DNA from 3 places in the Mesorhizobium sp. M0227 genome. Region 1 is predicted to be linked to each of the others. Evidence: riboswitches for the same ligand, from Rfam matches in the RefSeq annotation. Region 1 holds a riboswitch; each other region holds the start of a gene.
What was found. A riboswitch is a leader RNA that binds a small molecule or an ion and turns the genes downstream of it on or off. The one in region 1 is predicted to bind thiamine pyrophosphate.

Region 1 (6,257 bases):
GAAGGAAGCGGCCTGCGGCGAAAGGATCGTAGCCGGCCTCGCCGATCGATTTGATGCCGATGGCGTCGGCTTCCAGCTCCTGGTTGCGCGAAAATTGCGCCAGCCTCAGCTTGCCACGGATCAACGCCGCCTTGGCTGTCGGGCTGTCGCCGAGCACGTCCGAAACCACCTTGGTGGCCAGGCCTTCCTCGGCCTCCAGTTGCTGGCGCTGCAGGCCGTGATTGGCGGTGACGTGGCCCATCTCATGCGCGATGACGGCGGCAAGCTCGGCCGAATCATTGGCCAGCGCCAGGAGGCCGCGGGTGATGTAGAGATAGCCGCCCGGCAGCGCGAATGCGTTGACGTTGGGCGAATTTAAAATGGTGATGCGATAGGTCTGTGTCGGGTTGGCGGACACCACCGTCAAACTACCGACCACCTTGGCGACCATGCGTTCGAGCTTGGGGTCGGAATATTCACCGCCATAAGTCGCCAGGATGCGCGGGTGCTGCGCCTTGGCCAATTCGGCGAGCTTGTTGTTGGCGCCGACATTGTCCACCGTGATCGGCTTGTCGGAAGGCTGGAAGCCGGATTCCTGAACTTCCGGCGGCGTGAACATCTGGCAGCTTGCCAACGCCACGGCAAAACCGGCCAGCGCGAGAAAACGCGCCAGCGGTTTCATTCCCAATGTGTTAGCGCCGATCGCCAGAACGGCTTCCTTTCGGGTCCCGGCGCATGACCACGAAAATCGGGGGCGATCTTCGGAACGTGTCATGCGCCATCTCAAACTGCTGCAGCATCCGTGCCCGTCCCTTAGGGCGGGCGGCGGATACTGCAGGCAAATCACGGCCTGTGCCGGACCGGTAGGGCGACCTAGCCACACTCCCCCGGTCATGGCAAGCAAACGCCACATCGCCTGGAGCCGGTTTGACCGTAAATTATGTCCGCTTCCGGGCAACATCGCGTGATGTGGAATATCCAGCACCCGCGCCGATATAGCGCCGGAACGCCTCCGGACCAGCCCCGGTAAAGAAATCATCAGCCTTGCCGGTTGCGGCCACCAACCCATTGTCGACAAACACCATGTGCTCGCCGATGCGGCGTGCATCCTCGGGCTGGTGGGTGACAAATAGCACCGTCATGGCGCGTTCGGCATGAACGGCAGCAACCAGATCCAGCATCTCGTCGCGCAAAGCGGGTCCGAGCGAAGCGAAGGGCTCGTCGAGCAGCAACACCGGTCGGTCGCGCACCAGCACGCGGGCCAGTGCGACGCGCTGGCGTTCGCCCCCGGAGAGCTCGCGCGGCAGGCGTTTCTCCTTGCCCGCGAGACCGGTGCGCGCAAGCGCCTCGGCGACCGCGACGCGGTCCGCCTCGGTCAGTCCCAGGGAGGGCGAGCGGCCGAGCCCGACATTCTGCTCGACGGAAAGATGCGCGAAGAGATTGTTCTCCTGGAACACCATCGACACCGGCCGCGCCGAGGCCGGCTCGGCGCTGACATCGGCCCCGCCGATCAGCACGCGGCCCGATTGTGGGGTCTCGAAGCCGGCGACCAGATTGAGCAGCGTCGACTTGCCCGAACCGCTCGGACCCATGATGGCGGTGATCTTCGCCGTGGCGAACTCGACGTCGAAGACAAGTGGCGCATCGCCATAGCTGCCATAACTGAACGACACATTGTCTAGCCGCACCGGCGCGCCCTTTTCGAGCCTGTTGGCCGCCCTCTCACGCATCGCGGACCTTCTCCCTTCCCAGCCAGTGCGCCGCCACGATCAACGCGAGACAGACGAAGCCGAGCAGCAGTGCCAGGCCGGCGGCATCCTCGGTGCGGTAGCTGCCCATCCGTGCCAGAAGAAGGTAGGGCAATGTCTGCACGGAATCACTGCCGAACAGGGCAATGACACCGAGATCGCCGAGCGACAGCGCCATGGCGAAAGCGAAGGCCGTGGCGAGCGGTCGCCGCAGCGACGGCCAGTCGACCAGCATCAGCCGGTTCCAGCCCGCAATGCCGAGCTGTGCGCAGAGCCGTTCGTGACGCTCGCTCGCCGCATCATAGGCGGGACGCACGGCGCGTAGGGCGAACGGCATCGCCATCACCGCATTGACGGTGACGACCATGACCGGGGCGATGGCGAAGGCATCGCCGACATGGCGCAGCAACAGGAACCAGCCAGCGCCGACGACGATCGGCGGCACGACAAGGACAAAACCGGCGCCTGTATCGGTGGCGCGTTCGAGCAGTGTCTTTGCGCCGGCACGGCGGTTCAGCGCCAGTGCCCGCCGCGCCATGGTCAGCACCAGCGACAGCATCACCGAAAGCAGCGCCGACAGGAAGGCGAGCGCTGCGCTGGTCAGCGTTGCCTGCCGGACGGTGGCCTCGCTGGCCAAACGGCCGAGGTCCGCACCCAACCCGGCCACCACGGTTGCCGCCATCGGCCCAACGACGAACAGCAGCGCCAGGATGATGACTAGCGCGTTCAACCAGGTCTCGCTCCGATTGACCGAGAGATAGCGGCGTTGCGCGACCGGCAAATTGGTGTCGCCGACCACATTGGCGCCTAGGCGCGTCAGGGCCAGCACAACGATAAAGGTCAAGGCGATCTGCAACAGCGTCAGTGTAACGGCCCGCGCGGGATCGAAATCGAAGCGCAGCGCCTGGTAGATGCCGACCTCAAGCGTCGTCGCGGCCGGCCCGCCGCCGAGCGTCAGCACGATGGTGAAGGATGTGATGCAGAGCATGAACACCAGCCCGGCGACGCCGGGCAGTGCGGCGCGCAGCGTTGGCCATTCGATCAGCCGGAACGCCGGCCGCGCCGCCATGCCGAGCTGGCTCGCCAACCGCCATTGGTCGGCCGGTATGGTCTGCAGCGCCTCGAGGAACAGCCGCGTCGCCAGCGGCAGGTTGAAGAAGACATGGGCGACGAGGATGCCGGACAGGCCATAGATGCCCGGCCAGCTTCCCCCGCCGATCACGGCAAGCACGCCGGCGAAATAGCCGGCACGGCCATAAAGCGCCAGGATGCCGAGTGCTGCGACAATAGCCGGCAGCGCCAACGGCACGGCGAAGATCTGCAGGATGAAGGCGCGAGCGAAGAAACGTGGGTGCCGCGACAGAGCGCGCGCCACGAACAGCGCCGGGATGACCGAAAGCAGCGTCGAGAGCGCCGCTTGCCAGAGCGTGAAGCGAATGACGCGAAGCAGATAGGGATCGAAGGTTGCCCAGGCGCCCGAGAAATCATGGGCGCCCTCGAAAAGCAGGCCAGCAAACGCGCCGCCGATCAGCAGCGCGATTGCAGCGAGCGCGAGGGTGCCAGCGGTGATGCGGGGGTCAGACGCGCGTTGCACGCTGGACCACCATTCTTTCCATCGCGGCAATTACAAAGGATTGCGTTCCTTGGCGCCCCCCTCTGTCCTGCCGGACATCTCCCCCTCCAGGGAGGAGATCGGCCGTCACCCATGCTTCCGCTAGTCTCCAACGTTGCCGGACTGTAACCAGCAACGACGCTGCCAATCTCCCCCCTTGAGGGGGAGATTGCCGGCAGGCCAGAGGGGGGTGGAGTGGCGCGAACATCAAAAGAACTCGCAAGCCTACTTGCTCATCACCGCCAGCCATTCATCGACCCAAGCCTTGCGGTTGGCAGCGACCTCTTGCGGGCTGAACAGCAAGGTCTTGGTCGGCTTGACCAGTTTGTCGAAGGCCGGATTGAGCGGCTTGTCGGTCTTGCCGGCCGGGAACATCCAGTTGGTCTCGGGGATGGCATCCTGGAATTTCGGCCCGGTCATGAAGGCGATGAACTTGGCCGCCAGCGGGTTCTTGGCCCCCGCCGTGGTGATACCCGCGACTTCTATCTGCAAATACTCGCCCTCCTCGAACGACGCTGCCTGATAGCGCTCTGTCTTCTCGGCGACCATGTGGTAGGCCGGCGACGTCGTGTAGGACAGCACCATCGGCGCCTCGCCCTTGGTGAACAGCCCATAGGCCTCGCTCCAGCCCGGCGTCACGGTCAGCACTTTCGCCTTGAGCTTGGCCCAGGCCTCGGGCGCCTTGTCGCCATAGACTGACTTGACCCACAGAAGCAGACCGAGGCCCGGCGTGGAGGTGCGCGGATCCTGGATGACGATCTTGTCATCGGCACTGCCCTCGACCAGCTCTTTCAGGCTTTTCGGCGGGATCTTCAGCTTCTCGGTGTCGTAGACGACGGCGAAATATCCGTAGTCAAAGGGGACAAAAGTATCGTCGCTCCAGCCACCCGGCACGTTGACATCAGTTACGCCGCCATGCGGCGCGAACAAGCCTGACGCCTTGGCATCGGCGGTGAGATTGGTGTCGAGGCCAAGCACGATATCGGCCTTGGTCGATGCGCCTTCCAATCTGACGCGGTTGAGCAGCGCGACGCCGTCGGCGACCGAGACGAACTCGACATCGCAGCCGCATTCGGCCTCGAACTCCTTCTTCACCACGGGACCCGGACCCCAGTCGGCGGTGAAGCTATCATAGGTGTAGACGGTGAGCTTGTCCTTGGCCAAGGCCGGTCCGGACAAGGCCACGACCGTTGCTGAAACAAGAGCGTATAAAAACGTGCGCATCGGCGCCTCCTTCGTTCGAATTGAAAGGAATTGAGGCGTCGGACTGTCCGAAACGTCTAATCCCTCCGCCGGTACAAACCGGATCAGGTTCAGCGGGTTGGCGAGACTGCCTCTCAGCCGGTCCGCGAAGATCGCGTCCGGCACCCCGTTAGAGCGTTTCGACACATAGGCCGGGCCGATCCCCCATGCAAGTGGGAGTTTGCCGCCTTCCGTTTCCCGTGCCGGGCTGGTAAGGGCCACACGATATGAGCACATTCACCATCCTGCTTGGCGGCGATCTCATCCGCACGCCACGGCTCGACCGCCAGGCCGAAGGCTCCCGCGTCATCGCCGCCGACGCCGGCATCGGGCATGCGCGGCTGCTGGGTCTCGTGCCCGAACTGTGGGTGGGCGATTTCGATTCCGTGCCAGCCGAGCTGCCTGACGATCTCGCTTCCGTGCCGCGCCGGACCTTCCCGGCGGAAAAGGACCAGACCGATGGCGAACTGGCCATTGCCGCCGCACTCGAGCGCGGCGCGACCCGCCTGGTGCTCGCAGGTGCTTTCGGCGGCAAGCGCGCCGACCACGCTTTCCTGCATCTGGCGCTTGCCCTGCGGCTGGCCGAGGCCGGGACTGATGTGCTCCTGACCAGCGGCGCCCAGGAAGGCATCCCGCTGCTGCGCGGAACGGCCGGCTTCGACTATGCCGATGGCACGCTGTTTTCGGTGCTCGGCTTTTCCGAGCTCGCCGGCCTGACCGTCACCGGCGCCAAATGGCCGCTGAACCACGTCAAGGTGGCGTTCGGTTCGTCGCTGACCATCTCCAACGAGGTCAAGTCCGACAAGACCGGGGGCCGCCTCGAAATCGCGCTCGGCCATGGCCGCGCGATGCTGCTCGCTCATCCCTATCCCTTACCTGAAAGCTGACATGGCCCCGCCTCTTCTCAACCTCGACGGGATAAAACTGACCTTCGGCGGCACGCCGCTGCTCGACGGCGCCGCCTTGACGGCTTCGGCCGGCGACAAGATTGCACTGGTCGGCCGCAACGGGTCGGGCAAGTCGACCCTGCTGAAGATCGCCGCTGGCCTGATCGAGCCGCAGGACGGCGAGGTGTTCCGCCAGCCTTCGGCAACTATCCGCTATTTGCCGCAGATGCCGGACATGGAGGGCTTTGCCACCGTCCGCGCCTATGTCGAGGCCGGGCTTGGCCCCGCCGACGATCCCTACCGAGCCAGCTATCTGATGGAGCATCTCGGACTGTCGGGTGAGGAACGTCCGAATGATCTGTCGGGCGGCGAGGCGAGGCGTGCTGCCCTTGCCCGCGTGATGGCGCCGGAGCCAGACATCCTGCTGCTCGATGAGCCGACCAACCATCTCGACCTCTCGGTCATCGAATGGCTGGAAGAAGAACTCATCCGCACCTCCTCGGCACTGATCGTCATCTCGCACGACCGCCGCTTTCTCGAACGTGTGTCGCGCGCCACCATCTGGCTCGATCGCGGCCAGACCCGCAGGCTGGACAAGGGCTTTGGCCATTTCGAGGAATGGCGCGACCTGGTCCTGGAGGAAGAAGAGCGCGAGCAGCATAAACTCGGCCGCCAGATCGTTCGCGAAGAGCATTGGCTGCGCTACGGCGTGACGGCGCGGCGCAAGCGAAACATGCGCCGGCTCGGCGAGTTGCAGACCATGCGCCAGCGTTTTCGCGGCCATCGCGG
Region 2 (6,257 bases), on a different contig from region 1:
GATGATGGCCACGCCCGGTTGCAGGTCGATGAAGCCGACACCGAAGCTGGCGACCACCGAAACAACCACCGTCAGCGGGTTCCAGTCGCGTACCTGCGGTCGCCGCGACAGAAGCAGCCAGGTAAAGGTCAGGATCTCGGAAATTGCCACCAGCGCCACATTGATGCGGGTCGGGTCGAGCATCAGGTGATATACGCCGCGGTAGACGAACATGCCCGCGAAGGCCAGCGCGCAGATCCGAAAGAAACCTTCGCGCAAATCCACCAGGATTTCGCGCTTTCGGGCTGCGGACAAAATCCTGCCGTCACTGACGTGCGAAAGCGCCTCGCTTTTTGATATGAGCAATGCAAACACCCCGATGATCCCTCGAGGCGACCTTTGCACGCAACCATTGCCGGGCAGTTAATCAACAAGATCAGATCGGTGTTTAAACTGGCTGTCGGGGAGCCAGGGTGCCACATCCAGACGACCCTGCTCCACGCGGTCGTCCAGAAATAGACTGGCGACCCATTTCATTTGGTTTTGCCAGACTAGCTCAGATAGTCGTTGCGGAAATAGCTCCCGAAATCCGGGCGTTGAGCAACCAGCTTGCCGTCGGCATCACGCAAAATGCCGGACGCGAAGAGATAGCCGCCGATCGCTTCCATCTTGGCTGGATCCATCGTCCCGATGGCGCCGCTTTGGCTGCGCAGATAATGGCCGTCGATCAGCGCCTTCAGCGAGGCGTGGATCAGCGCCGGATTGGTCAACGCATCCTTGTTGGCCGCGATCAGCAGGGCTGCCGCATCTTCGGGGTGATCGACCGCGAACTGGTAGCCGCGCCGCGTCGCCTGGACAAAGGCGGCCGCAGGCTTGGAGTTTGCCTGGAGATAGGCTTCGCTCGAAGAGATCAGTGTCGTGTGCTCGTCAGGCACGCCGTAATCGGCATAGACGAAGCTGCGTTGTTTGACGCCCTTGAGCTCGGCGTCGACACCCTCCCAGGTCGAGACTTCGAGCGTGAAATCGACCGAACCATTGGCCAGCGCCTCATAGGCTGAGGTGCCGAGCGTCACCGTCTCGAAATTGCCCTTGCCGCCATCATGGCGGATGATGGTCGATATCAGGGCGTTTTCCCAGGCGCTGCCGAAGCCGCCATAGGTCAGGCCGTCGAGGTTTCTCGGGCTTACTATCTCGCTGCGGGCCGCATTGAAGACCACGCGGCCGGTTTCCGATTGCACCACCGCATAGACGCCCTTCAGGTCCGCTCCGGCGGTTCTCTGGGTGAACAGGCTGATGGTGCCGTTGATGCCGAAATCGGCGACGCGATTTGCAACCAGCGTGCCCGCACCGGTATCGCTGTAAGGCAGGATGTCGACCTCGAGCCCGGCCTCGCGATAGAAGCCCTTGTCGCGGGCGACGAACAGTCCGATGTGGTTGGTGTTGACCGTCCAGTCGAGGGCAACGGTGACCTTTTGTGCCGATTGTGCTTGGGCTCGCCCCGATCCGGCAATGAGCGGAAGGCCTGTGGCAAGGGTCAGCAACAAGGCCTGCCGGCGCGTCAAGTCAATCATGATCGTGTCCTTTGGATGGGGTGGCGTTGAGGATGATGTCGAGAATCTCGGCCTCGAGCGCACTTGCCTGGCGCGCGGCATCGCCGCCAAGGCTGCGCGGGCGCGGCAGCGGCACCTTGATTTCACGCACGATGCGGGCCGGGCGCGCCGACAGCACATAGATGCGGTCGGACAGGAACACGGCTTCGCGCACGTCATGGGTGATCAGGAGCGCCGTCCAGCGATGATGCCGCCACATCTGTTCCAGCCAGCGCTGCATGGCCGTGCGGGTCAGCGCGTCGAGCGCGCCGAACGGCTCGTCGAGCAAAAGCATGTCGCGTTGCTGCACCACCGTGCGCAGCAAGGCCGCGCGCTGGCGCATACCGCCGGACAGTTGCGCTGGAAAATGCCGCTCGAAGCCGGCAAGCCCGAATTCGGCAAACAACGGCGCAACGCGCACCCGCGCCGCCTGTCTCCTCATGCCTTGGACTTCGAGCCCGAGCGTCGCGTTGTCGAGGATGCGCCGCCACGGCATCAGCGCGTCACGCTGCGGCATGAAGGCGAAATGCCTGCCGTGGTCGTCGAGCGGCGCGCCGTCGAACAACATCTCGCCCTCGCCATGCTCGGCGCCGGTCAGAAGCTGGAAGAGCGTCGATTTGCCGGCGCCCGAGGGTCCAAGGATCGAGACGAATTCACCAGCGCCGACGCTAAGCGAAATATCGGCCAGCACGTCGAGCCCACCGAACGCCTTGCGCACATACCGCAGTTCCAGCCGGCTCATCGCCAGGCTCCCTTCCCGGCGGTTTCCTTGCCGGCCCGCTCCCAGGGCATCGCAAGGCGCTGCAGCAGTACAGTCAACCCGAACAGGACAAGGGTCAGGGCAGCGCTCACTCCGACGGCGGCAAGAACCAGGTCAGGACGGAAATTGTTCTTGACGTTGAGCATGTAGATGCCCAGCCCCTTCGCGGCCCCCGCATATTCGGCGAAGATCGCGCCGACCACGGCGTAGGTGATGGAGATCCTCAAGCCAGCGAAGAAATAGGGCAGCGCCGAAGGCAGCCGTGCCAGCACGAAGATGCGCCAGCGCCCTGCCCCCATGGCGCGCAGCATTTGCCCGATCTCGGCCTCGGTCGACTCATAACCCTCGACCAATGCAACCAGCATCGGAAAGAAGGTAACCAGCGCCACCAGCATGATCTTGGGCGCCAGCCCGAAGCCGAACCACAGCACCACCAGCGGCGCGATGGCCACCAGCGGCAAGGTCTGGCTGACGATTAAGACGGGAAACAGCGCACGCCGCAGCGGCTGGAAGAAGTCGACCAGCATCGACAGCACGAAGGCGGCGCTGAGCGAACAGGCAAAGCCGAGCAGCGTGGCGCCGATGGTCGGAATGGCGTTGTCGGCCAGCGCCTGGCGATTGAGCAGCGCTTGCTCGAACACGCGCGACGGCGCCGGCAGTATCGTCGGCCTGATGCCGGAATAGGTGGCATAAAGCTCCCACGCCACTAGGAGCAAACCGACCGAGATCATGGCCGGCATTGCCTTGACAAGAAGGCCCGCGATCGGGCGCGAAGCGAATGATGATGAGACCACGGGAGATAACCTTTGACGGCCGCGCGGAGGCGGCGGCAGCTTCAGACAGCCGACGGGCTGTTGGCCGAGACCGTGACGTCGAGGGTTACGTGGCCGGCGCCTGGTCCGAAGCGGCAGAAGGCCTCGTCCAGCGCCGAAAAGATCGCACCGGCATCACCGCGCAGTTTCGTGCAGAAATGCTTGGAACGCTCATAGACGCCGGACTGCTTGAGAAAATCGATGCAGCCGTAGATCTCGTCCATGTGGTCGTCGGTGCCCATCACATAGAGCGAGAACTGCGCCGCCGCCGGCTGGCCGGTGGCAGCAGCATTGCGCACCGCCGCGATGGCCGCATCCTTGCGCGGGCCGAGTGGCCCGACAGGCCCGCCAAGTGCATCGGAGCGGCAGATCGGATCATCCGGCTCGCCAGGGCACCCGCGCGAGATGGTGGCCGACAACACGCAATGTTTGCCGCTACGTGCCGCCGCCACGAAGAGGTCGCGCATGGCGGGAAACAGCACTTCGGGCGACCCGACCAGCAAGGTCGAGATGTCGTCGGTCTCGATCCTGAGCTTGTCGCGCCAGGGATCGAGCGCACCGAGCGCGCCAAGAATGACACCGACGAAATCGTCGGTCATGGGGTATAGGGAAATCTGTGCGCCTGAAAACATCGCCCGCCTCGCTCCGCTGGTATTACCCAGATCAGCTTCTAGGGTCTGTGGGCTTGCCGCCCCCGTCTCAGCCCCGACCGTACGGAGCACCCCTGTGGATGTGCGCCTTAAAGCATCATTCGAGTTCAAGGGAAAGCCGTTTTTTCAGAGCACTGCGCCAAAAGCATTGCGCCAGTCACGGTGCGCCTGAGCGGAATTTTGTCGGGAACCTTCGCCGCCGCGACCGGTTGTCCCCACAGTCGCAACGCGATCACTTTCGTAGAAAATAAGCGACGACTTCACAGAAATGGAGACAAACCATGTTCATGAAAATCCTCGCAGCTTCGGTTCTCACCATTGGTCTGGCCACGTCAGCCATGGCGCAAAGCGCCGGCAGCAACAACGCAAATGGAAGCGGCAGCGGCAAGTCGGTGACGGTTGAGCCGAACACGCCGGCTTCCCCGAATACGATCGAGCCGGACACTGTCGACCCGGGCACGACCAACAGCACGACTGGCACGGTAGGGGACATGAATTCGAACGCGGATCAGAATTGCCCGACCAACCCGCAAGGCGCGCAGCCGGACGCCGATGGTAACGCGACGGCGCCAACGGTAAACGATAATCATTGTGGCAAGTAACCACGTCGCAAACGGATGAAGCCGCTGGGCATCGCCCAGCGACTTCATCCGTTTTTCTGGTCCGCAGCACTCGCTTTGCCGAACAGCCGGATTTCTGGAGCGGGTCTCCCGGCGGGCGGGCGCGAAAATAGGTGTTTCGAATTGAGCAGCCGTTTGAGCACTCTACCGTAGGTAAAATACAGGACCCGACCGTTGGCGAGATCAAATTCCACTGTTCCCCACCGCCTGACCGGGGCCTTTCCTGTGCAGGGCCCCAGCCTTCTGATCTGGAATCCCAGCCTGACTTTGCGCGTTCCGATTTCAAGATAGATGCCTGGCAGAAGGCCAAGCACATGCCATAGCCGTACAACATGCTCGACCGACATGGCCGGCGAGATTATCAGGTGGCTGGGCTGAAGCCGCGCCCAGACGAAATCGCCTTTCGGTTGCGGCATTCCTGACAACAGCCCCCGGCAGTAGGTCGGCACCGCCTCGCTCACCAGAATCCGCATAGCGGTTGCCGTGCTGTCGACCAGGGCTTCTCTCGATGTCCAGTCAGCTTCGGAAAACGGCACCTGCCCGAGAATGTCACCCTCGTCAAAACCGGCGGACATCTTGTGGAGCGTGACGCCGCCATGAGCCGCATGCCGGCCGTCCACGGCCAAGCGCTGGATCGGGTGGGGCCCTCGATAGTCGGGGAGCAGCGCCGGGTGGAGGTTGACCCCGCCTTTGGAAAAATGGCCAAGAACCTCTTGAGGGATCAAGACAGGCAAAGTGTAGCAGACCAGCACATCGGCGCGGACGTCAGACAATTGCCGACCAAGCGCATTCCAATCGTAAGGGCGGCCAAATTCGATCAACTTGACAGGCGTGTTACCGATAAACCGCCTGAGCAGCAGCTTGCGTTGAAGCCTTCGCCGGAAATTGCCAATGCTGAAACCGGTGGGACGACGCCGGAACCCGGGCACGATGATCGCGCCAATTGCATTTCCAGCCTCTAGCCAGCCGGCGAGCAGAGGCCCCGTATAGTTAGAGATATCGAGGACAAAAACGGCTGTGATCGGCTCCGAGTGATCGGTCGATTCGATCGGCCTCATCTTCGGCGGCTCAAACGGGCCGACAGGTCAGGGCGAGCTTGTCAGGTCGGCTGAGTGGAAGGCGATGCCAAGGCAGTGACAACCGAAAGACGCTCGCGTTTTACAAACACTGGCTTTTCGTAAACTTTTTTCACGGCCCGTCTCCCGAAATCAACTCTTCCTGCGCAGTTGGACCGCGATACGGCAGGCTGTCAACCGCCTGACCGTGTTTGCCTACCGCATCCGCATTCGCCGTTGACGAAGGTGTTCGAAGGGCGCTTTCGCACATTGGTGAAAGCTCGATGGCTTCACCGACGCGACAAGCCGCGCTGACCGAAAGGGGTTTGGATGCGATGATCTGCTCGACGACACCGTCGAGCAGCAATGCAGGGCAAATCGCAGTTGCAAATCTACGAAACCGCCGTCTCGCGAACCGGCAGCTTCCAGCCTGGCCTGACGAAGTGGCAGGTGTATCCGTCGGGATATTTCTCCAGATAGTCCTGATGCTCGGGCTCGGCTTCCCAGAATGGACCAACGGGTGCGACTTCGGTGACGACCTTGCCCGGCCACAGGCCCGAGGCATCGACATCGGCGATGGTGTCCTCGGCGACGCGCTTCTGTTCGTCGCTGGTGTAATAGATCGCCGAGCGATAACTCGTCCCGACATCGTTGCCCTGGCGGTTGCGGGTCGTCGGATCGTGGATCTGGAAAAAGCGTTCCAGCAGCGTGCGAAAGCTTATGATGGCCGGATCGAAATTGATCTCGATGGCTTCTGCGTGGGTGCCGTGGTTGCGGTAGGTGGCGTTGAGC
Region 3 (6,257 bases), on a different contig from region 1:
CTTCGCCAGGTCGGCGGCGTGGGCGGCGATCTTGTAGGTGATCACGCCGATCTTGACGTCGTTGCGATCGGGAAGGCCGAGATGCTCCTTCGGCGTGACGTAACAGAGCATGGCGGTGCCGAACCAGCCGATCATGGCGGCCCCAATGCCTGAGGTGATGTGGTCGTAGCCCGGCGCGATGTCGGTTGTCAGCGGTCCAAGCGTATAGAAGGGCGCTTCGCCGCAGACAGCGAGCTGCTTGTCCATGTTCGCCTTGATCTTGTGCATCGGCACGTGGCCGGGGCCCTCGATCATCACCTGGCAATCCTTCGCCCAGGCGATCTGCGTCAGCTCGCCGAGCGTCTCCAACTCGGCGAACTGCGCCGCGTCGTTGGCATCGGCGATCGAGCCGGGACGAAGGCCGTCGCCGAGCGAGAAGGACACGTCATAGGCTCTGGCGATGTCGCAGATCTCCGCGAAGTGCTCGTAGAGGAAGCTTTCCCGGTGATGGTGCAGGCACCATTTTGCCATGATCGACCCGCCGCGCGAGACGATGCCGGTGACCCGGTCGACGGTCAGCGGGATGTAATGCAGCCGCACGCCGGCGTGGATGGTGAAATAGTCGACGCCCTGCTCGGCCTGTTCGATCAGCGTGTCGCGGTACACCTCCCAGGTCAGATCCTCGGCAATGCCGCCAACCTTCTCGAGCGCCTGGTAGAGTGGCACCGTGCCGATCGGCACCGGTGCGTTGCGCACGATCCAGTCCCGGATGTTGTGAATGTTGCGGCCGGTCGACAGGTCCATCACCGTATCGGCGCCCCAGCGAATCGCCCAGACCATCTTTTCGACCTCTTCGGCCATCGACGATGTGACGGCGGAGTTGCCGATGTTGGCGTTGATCTTGACCAGAAAATTGCGACCGATGATCATCGGCTCGCTCTCGGGATGGTTGATGTTGGCGGGAATGATCGCCCGTCCGCGCGCCACCTCGTCGCGGACGAATTCGGGTGTGACGAAATCGGGCAGCATCGCGCCGAAAGCCTCGCCGTCGCGCTCAAGCTTGCCGTGCAGGATCTCGCGACCAAGGTTCTCGCGGATGGCGACGAACTCCATTTCGGGTGTGATGATGCCGGCGCGTGCATAGGCAAGCTGCGTCACCGCCTTGCCTGCTTTGGCCCTGAGCGGTCGGTGGCGGATGGGAAATTCTGGCGTCAGGCGTTCGCCCGTCGCGAAACCGTTGTCCTCCGGCCGGACGTGGCGGCCGTCACAGTCCTCGACATCGCCGCGCGCCAAGATCCATTCGTGGCGAAGCCGGGCCAGGCCTTTTTGGATGCTGGTTTCGACAGCCGGATCGGTATAGGAGCCCGACGGGTCGTAGACGGTGACGGGCGGTTCGCTGGCTGTCGGATGGACGGAGATTTCGCGCATCGGCACCCTGATCTGCGGGTGGATGGCACCGGGCTTGTGGATCTTACGCGAAGCAGGCAGCGGTCCCGTCGACACGGCGGGGGTGAGGGCATTCATCTTGAGGCTCCTTTGCTCATGCATTGGAGACCCAGTTCTGTGCCGGAAGGATGAAAAGACGCTTCTGTCTACCTGCCGAAACAGGACCTCGGGCGTGAACTCCCGCAGAGCGCTTGCACCGTCCCTACGCCAGTATGAACTGGATCAGGTTCAACGGGTCACTGCGCCGCGAAAGCCAGCAGTATCTCAGCCCCTTGCCGGGACTCCCCTGGTGAATGCCTCAAGTTGAACGGGCCGGGGTTGTCTTGTCAAGCGCGTGTTCGTCCTGCGGCGGCGGTGGGCGGCAATCAAATTGGGCCCAAATTGGGCCGACGGCCTCGCCACGGGTCGCGGAGAAGTTCCGCGGGAGGTAGGGCAGGTGTGGCCAAAGCTGCATTTGCCTCGTCAAACTTGATGTGACATTGACGTAGACGGAACTGCTGCGTTTCAAGGATCTTAAGCCGTCAATGCCTGATCGGAACAGAACTGGTGGACCGCCCGAACGCCCCACAAACATCGTGCTCTCGATCACCTCCTATTGTCGCCGGAAAAGGGGTGATCGACCAATCGATCAAGGCGACCGCTCGCTGAAGGGCGCCCTCGGTTTCAGCACGGCTGGGTGAAGTGGCAATGACATGTCCAATCCAGTCTCGGAAATCCCCCTTCCTGACGATCGGTGTCTTGGGTTCAACATTCAATTTGACCTCGGCCACACCTGATATAGCAGCTGCCTGAGTGTCGCCACCAATCCAGTCCAGGGTGCCATCTTGATCAGGAAGCAGGAATCGCGCGGCCGCAGTATGCGAATGCTTTTTGCGCAGATCCCATTCCTCGCCAATGACAAGCTTGATGTGCTCGGTGACGAGGTCGACACCGTAAGCTAACTGGACCAGTTGAGGGTCGGGCGCGCCACTAAGACGCGGATTGACTTCAATGACAACTGGACCGCGTTTCGTGCACCGGAGTTCAATGTTAGTTGGCCCCCAGCCAAGGCCGAGAGCCCGCAAACAGCTCAGCGAAACATCGGCGATGCGCTCACGCTCCTGATCGGTTAGCAGGGCCGGATATGTCACCTCACGTATGACGAAATGGGGGAGGGGACCAAAGTCATTGGCGCAAATCGCAACGACCTCATTCCCCATAACATTAATGCTATATAACGGGCCCTGTGCGAATTCTTCGACGAGTATTTTCGGTGTAGACCGCCATATGTGCTTTCCGCCCAATAGATAGGTCGTATGTTCGGCTACGTCTTCGAGGCTGCGGCACAATCGGACACCGATGCTGCCGCTGCCTACTGCCGGCTTAAGAATCACGGGCAGGCCGATCTCTGCAGCCGAGCTTTCTACCTCCGCCGCATTCGTTGCTAACCGATAAGCCGGTATTGGAACGCCGGCCTGCGCGAGGAGTTGGCGTTGCTTGAATTTGTCGCAGCTTCGTTCAATCGATTCAGGGTTCGGCCCCGGTAGATCGAAATGCCGGCAAAGCTTGCCAACTGTCGCATAGATCGATTCATGGTCCCCGGCAAAGCCAGTAATGCCAGCAATGTCGTGGGTAGCACGCAGCCGCGAACATTCGCGGACCAACGCTTCGAGATTGCCAGTGTCGACACGGATTGCCTCAACGTTTTCCGCCGAAAGATAGTCGTACCGAGGTGGATCAGCCGTCAGAGTAATTGGATGAAGACCAAGACACTGAGCCGCTTGGACGTATAGCTGACCAGTACCCCTATGGCCTTCGACCAATATGAGCGCTCTTCTTCTTACCATTGCTGTTAATCCCGATGTTGCGTGCTGGCGGCGGTCCGAGGGTACCGGCGTCACTTTTATGGCCGTGCCGGACCTCCGACTCGCGGTGCCGTACCATTGTCAACGACTGACGGTTGTAAAAATCTTGTAAATTGATTTGAAGGATCTGTTGCAGCGTTGTTGATTAGGGCGGCGTCGGAGGCTTGCTCCGTTCAAACTGGTTAGCTGGGGTTGGTGTGTGATCCCGTGGGCCTGGGCGTGACCTACCCCTCGGGTAGGGCACGCCAAGCCACATCAAACTCGCAGCACAAGAACATGCGCTCTGGTCATACCGGCTCATGGTGAGCCCTGAATCTGGAACCGGCCCGATGTGTAAGCAGCGAGTCGTCAAACGGCCCCATTCAATCATGGAGTCACATCATTTAAGATCGCGAAAGCTGTCATTGCGGGTTACGGAACTGCTTTCCGATGACATTCGAAGATGCGATCGGGCGTCAGAACCGGATCGCGGACCGCCGCTTCCACCTCGGCGAGCCCGGCTGATATAATCAGGTCTGAGGCTGCGCGCCCTGTCGTTCCCAGCATTTACATTAGGCAGCCTTGCCAAGATTGTCCCGCTGCAGAACCTGCCTGAGCGCATCGACGAACGTCCGAATATCTGTCGTACTATGGGCAGGCGTAACCGTCACCCTGAACCGCTCGGTTCCCACCGGAACACTCGGCGCCAGAATTGGCTGAACGTATATTCCATGCTGATCTAGAAGCTGGCGGGACGCTTCCTTGCAACGGAATGGATCACCAATAAGCACAGGAATGATGTGGCTTCGGGTCGGCATGACGGGGATGCCCGCCTCTTTCAGCAATCCGACTAAAAGTTTCGTTTTCAGGTGCAGATCAATTCGTTCTGAATCTGAATCGCGAAGATGGCGCAGCGCTGCCAGCGCACCAGCCGCAAGCGCTGGCGCAAGCGCCGTGGTGAAAATGAAACCGATCGAGAAGCTTCGTATGCTGTCAACAATGGAGGCAGGTCCGGTCACATAACCCCCCATCGAGCCGAACGCCTTACCTAGCGTTCCTTCGATGATGGTTGGACGATCCATGATGCCAAGTTCCGCGGCAATGCCGGCGCCTTTCGGACCGTACATTCCAGATGCATGAACTTCATCCAGAAACGTCATTGCGCCAAATTCGTCCGCCATGTCACAGATATCTTTGATCGGTGAAATGTCACCGTCCATTGAATATACCGATTCAAAAACAATGATCTTGGGTCTTGCAGGATTTACACTGCGCAGAAGCTCCCGCAAATGCGCAACGTCGTTATGCCGGAAGACGCGCTTTTCGGCCCGGCTGTTGCGGCATCCACTAATAAGTGAAGCGTGGTTGTGCTCGTCAGAAAAAATAATTGTGTCCGGCATCAAAGATGCCAATGTACTCAATGATGAATCGTTTGAGCTGAAGCCGGAAACAAAAATCAACCCTGCTTCCTTATTGTGGAAACCTGCAAGCTCCCGCTCGAGCAACACGTGATAATGGTTGGTGCCACCAATGTTGCGGGATCCTCCCGATCCTGCGCCGTTGGCATCGATGGCGCGCTTCATTGCCGATAGCACTTTGGGGTGCTGCCCCATACCGAGATAATCATTAGTGCACCAAATGGTTATCTCTTTTCGGCCGTCGGGCCTATTGAGCCAGGCCTTTGGGAAGTTGCCAGACTGACGCTCCAGATCGGCAAATTCACGATACCCGCCACGGCCTTTGAGTTGCTCGATTCTTCCGGCGAAATACTGCACATAATCCAAATCAATCTCCTGTTGGGAAGCCGTTCTTCGGCGCGCTCAGTGCTGCTTCACAGCGCACCTGCGCCGGCCCATCGCGTCGCATCCCTCGACAAGCACCAGCAAGATTGGATTTCGACTACGCGCTTGATCTTGCGGGGGTTTCGGGCGCTCCAGCTAATTCGGGTAACGCGCCCCAAAGTGCAAGTGAAGAGAATGTTAAATCTATTTGTTACTAAAATGTCTGAAATTGCATGAGTGTCGCAAGCGATTTCATAATTCTGGCCAGTCGTCGTTCGATTCCTGTCGCGGCCTTGTCAGAGCTGCGCTCGGCGGGCTTTCGGGCCCGAGAGCCGCAATGCGCGAGGGCCGCGTCTTGTCGCGCAACAGCCCTTGAAGCCCTTCGGCGGCGAAACGCTCTGCAAACGCCATACGCAGCTTTTGGACTTGCTGGCCTGCCGGATCATCTTGACGGTGCCGACGTCATCGTCGGTCCAGCCGGTTCGGAGTCGCCTCAGAATCGGAAATTTCTGCCCATCAGACTGGAAATTGACATGTAAGCTTCCCGGCTCCTTCAGATGTCATCATCTCTCGCACACCAACTCATGCCACGCAGATGAGATCGCGCCTTTTTCTGTCGTCACATTCCATTGTCAGAATCGGAAAAGAAGGGTCTCCTTGTTTTTTATAAAAACAAAATTTCACAAAAAATTATAAAAACGGACATGTTTGCTGCAGACAATTAACGTGCACGTACTTGTTTGCCGCTGAGTAACAAAATATAGGCAGCAATTATAGGTTATAAACGTAGTGAAACGCGTCAATCGACATTTCCGTAGAGCTGCAGCAGAGACGAGGGGAGTCCCATGGGCCCTATGAAGATGCAGCCCGAGGAGATGGGCAGCCTGTCCGCGCGGATTTACAGCAAGGTGCGGGATGGCTTGATCATCGGCAATTTCGCGCCGGGCGATCGTCTCCTTATGCAGGATCTTGCCGAGCAGCTCGGAACCAGCATTACGCCGGTGCGCGAAGCCTGTCTGCGGCTCGTCAGCGAGCAGGCGCTCGAGTTGCGCTCCGGCAGGTTCGCCGCGGTGCCAGACCTCAGCCGCGCCCGCTACATTCAGATCAAGCTGATCCGCGTGGCACTTGAAGGGCTTGCGGCAGAACACGCTGCCGACCATTTTGCCCCCGCCGATCTCGAACAGCTTGAGACCTTCCGCGCCTCATTTGTAGAGAGCCATAAGGCCGG

Region 2: it holds a riboswitch for thiamine pyrophosphate, as region 1 does, so the genes downstream of both, NKJ00_RS16605 (YkoF family thiamine/hydroxymethylpyrimidine-binding protein) here and thiB (thiamine ABC transporter substrate binding subunit) in region 1, are expected to answer to the same signal.
Region 3: it holds a riboswitch for thiamine pyrophosphate, as region 1 does, so the genes downstream of both, thiC (phosphomethylpyrimidine synthase ThiC) here and thiB (thiamine ABC transporter substrate binding subunit) in region 1, are expected to answer to the same signal.

Annotation. Positions count from the first base shown of each region.
Region 1 covers NZ_JAMYSJ010000003.1:174,545-180,801, reverse strand. The annotation lists gene NKJ00_RS06475 (M48 family metalloprotease) at 1-661, opposite strand, end outside; gene thiQ (thiamine ABC transporter ATP-binding protein) at 918-1,709, opposite strand; gene thiP (thiamine/thiamine pyrophosphate ABC transporter permease) at 1,702-3,321, opposite strand; gene thiB (thiamine ABC transporter substrate binding subunit) at 3,565-4,563, opposite strand; TPP riboswitch at 4,607-4,721, opposite strand; gene NKJ00_RS06455 (thiamine diphosphokinase) at 4,809-5,468, shown strand; gene NKJ00_RS06450 (ABC-F family ATP-binding cassette domain-containing protein) at 5,470-6,257, shown strand, end outside.
Region 2 covers NZ_JAMYSJ010000010.1:181,333-187,589, reverse strand. The annotation lists gene NKJ00_RS16625 (methyltransferase family protein) at 1-354, opposite strand, end outside; gene NKJ00_RS16620 (ABC transporter substrate-binding protein) at 531-1,550, opposite strand; gene NKJ00_RS16615 (ABC transporter ATP-binding protein) at 1,543-2,310, opposite strand; gene NKJ00_RS16610 (ABC transporter permease) at 2,307-3,068, opposite strand; gene NKJ00_RS16605 (YkoF family thiamine/hydroxymethylpyrimidine-binding protein) at 3,164-3,772, opposite strand; TPP riboswitch at 3,763-3,876, opposite strand; gene NKJ00_RS16600 (RodZ family helix-turn-helix domain-containing protein) at 4,072-4,392, shown strand; gene NKJ00_RS16595 (formyltransferase family protein) at 4,437-5,468, opposite strand; gene NKJ00_RS16590 (hypothetical protein) at 5,599-5,832, opposite strand; gene msrA (peptide-methionine (S)-S-oxide reductase MsrA) at 5,858-6,257, opposite strand, start outside.
Region 3 covers NZ_JAMYSJ010000034.1:28,029-34,285, forward strand. The annotation lists gene thiC (phosphomethylpyrimidine synthase ThiC) at 1-1,503, opposite strand, end outside; TPP riboswitch at 1,607-1,723, opposite strand; gene NKJ00_RS28745 (ATP-grasp domain-containing protein) at 1,947-3,251, opposite strand; gene hemA (5-aminolevulinate synthase) at 3,821-5,032, opposite strand; gene NKJ00_RS28755 (GntR family transcriptional regulator) at 5,884-6,257, shown strand, end outside.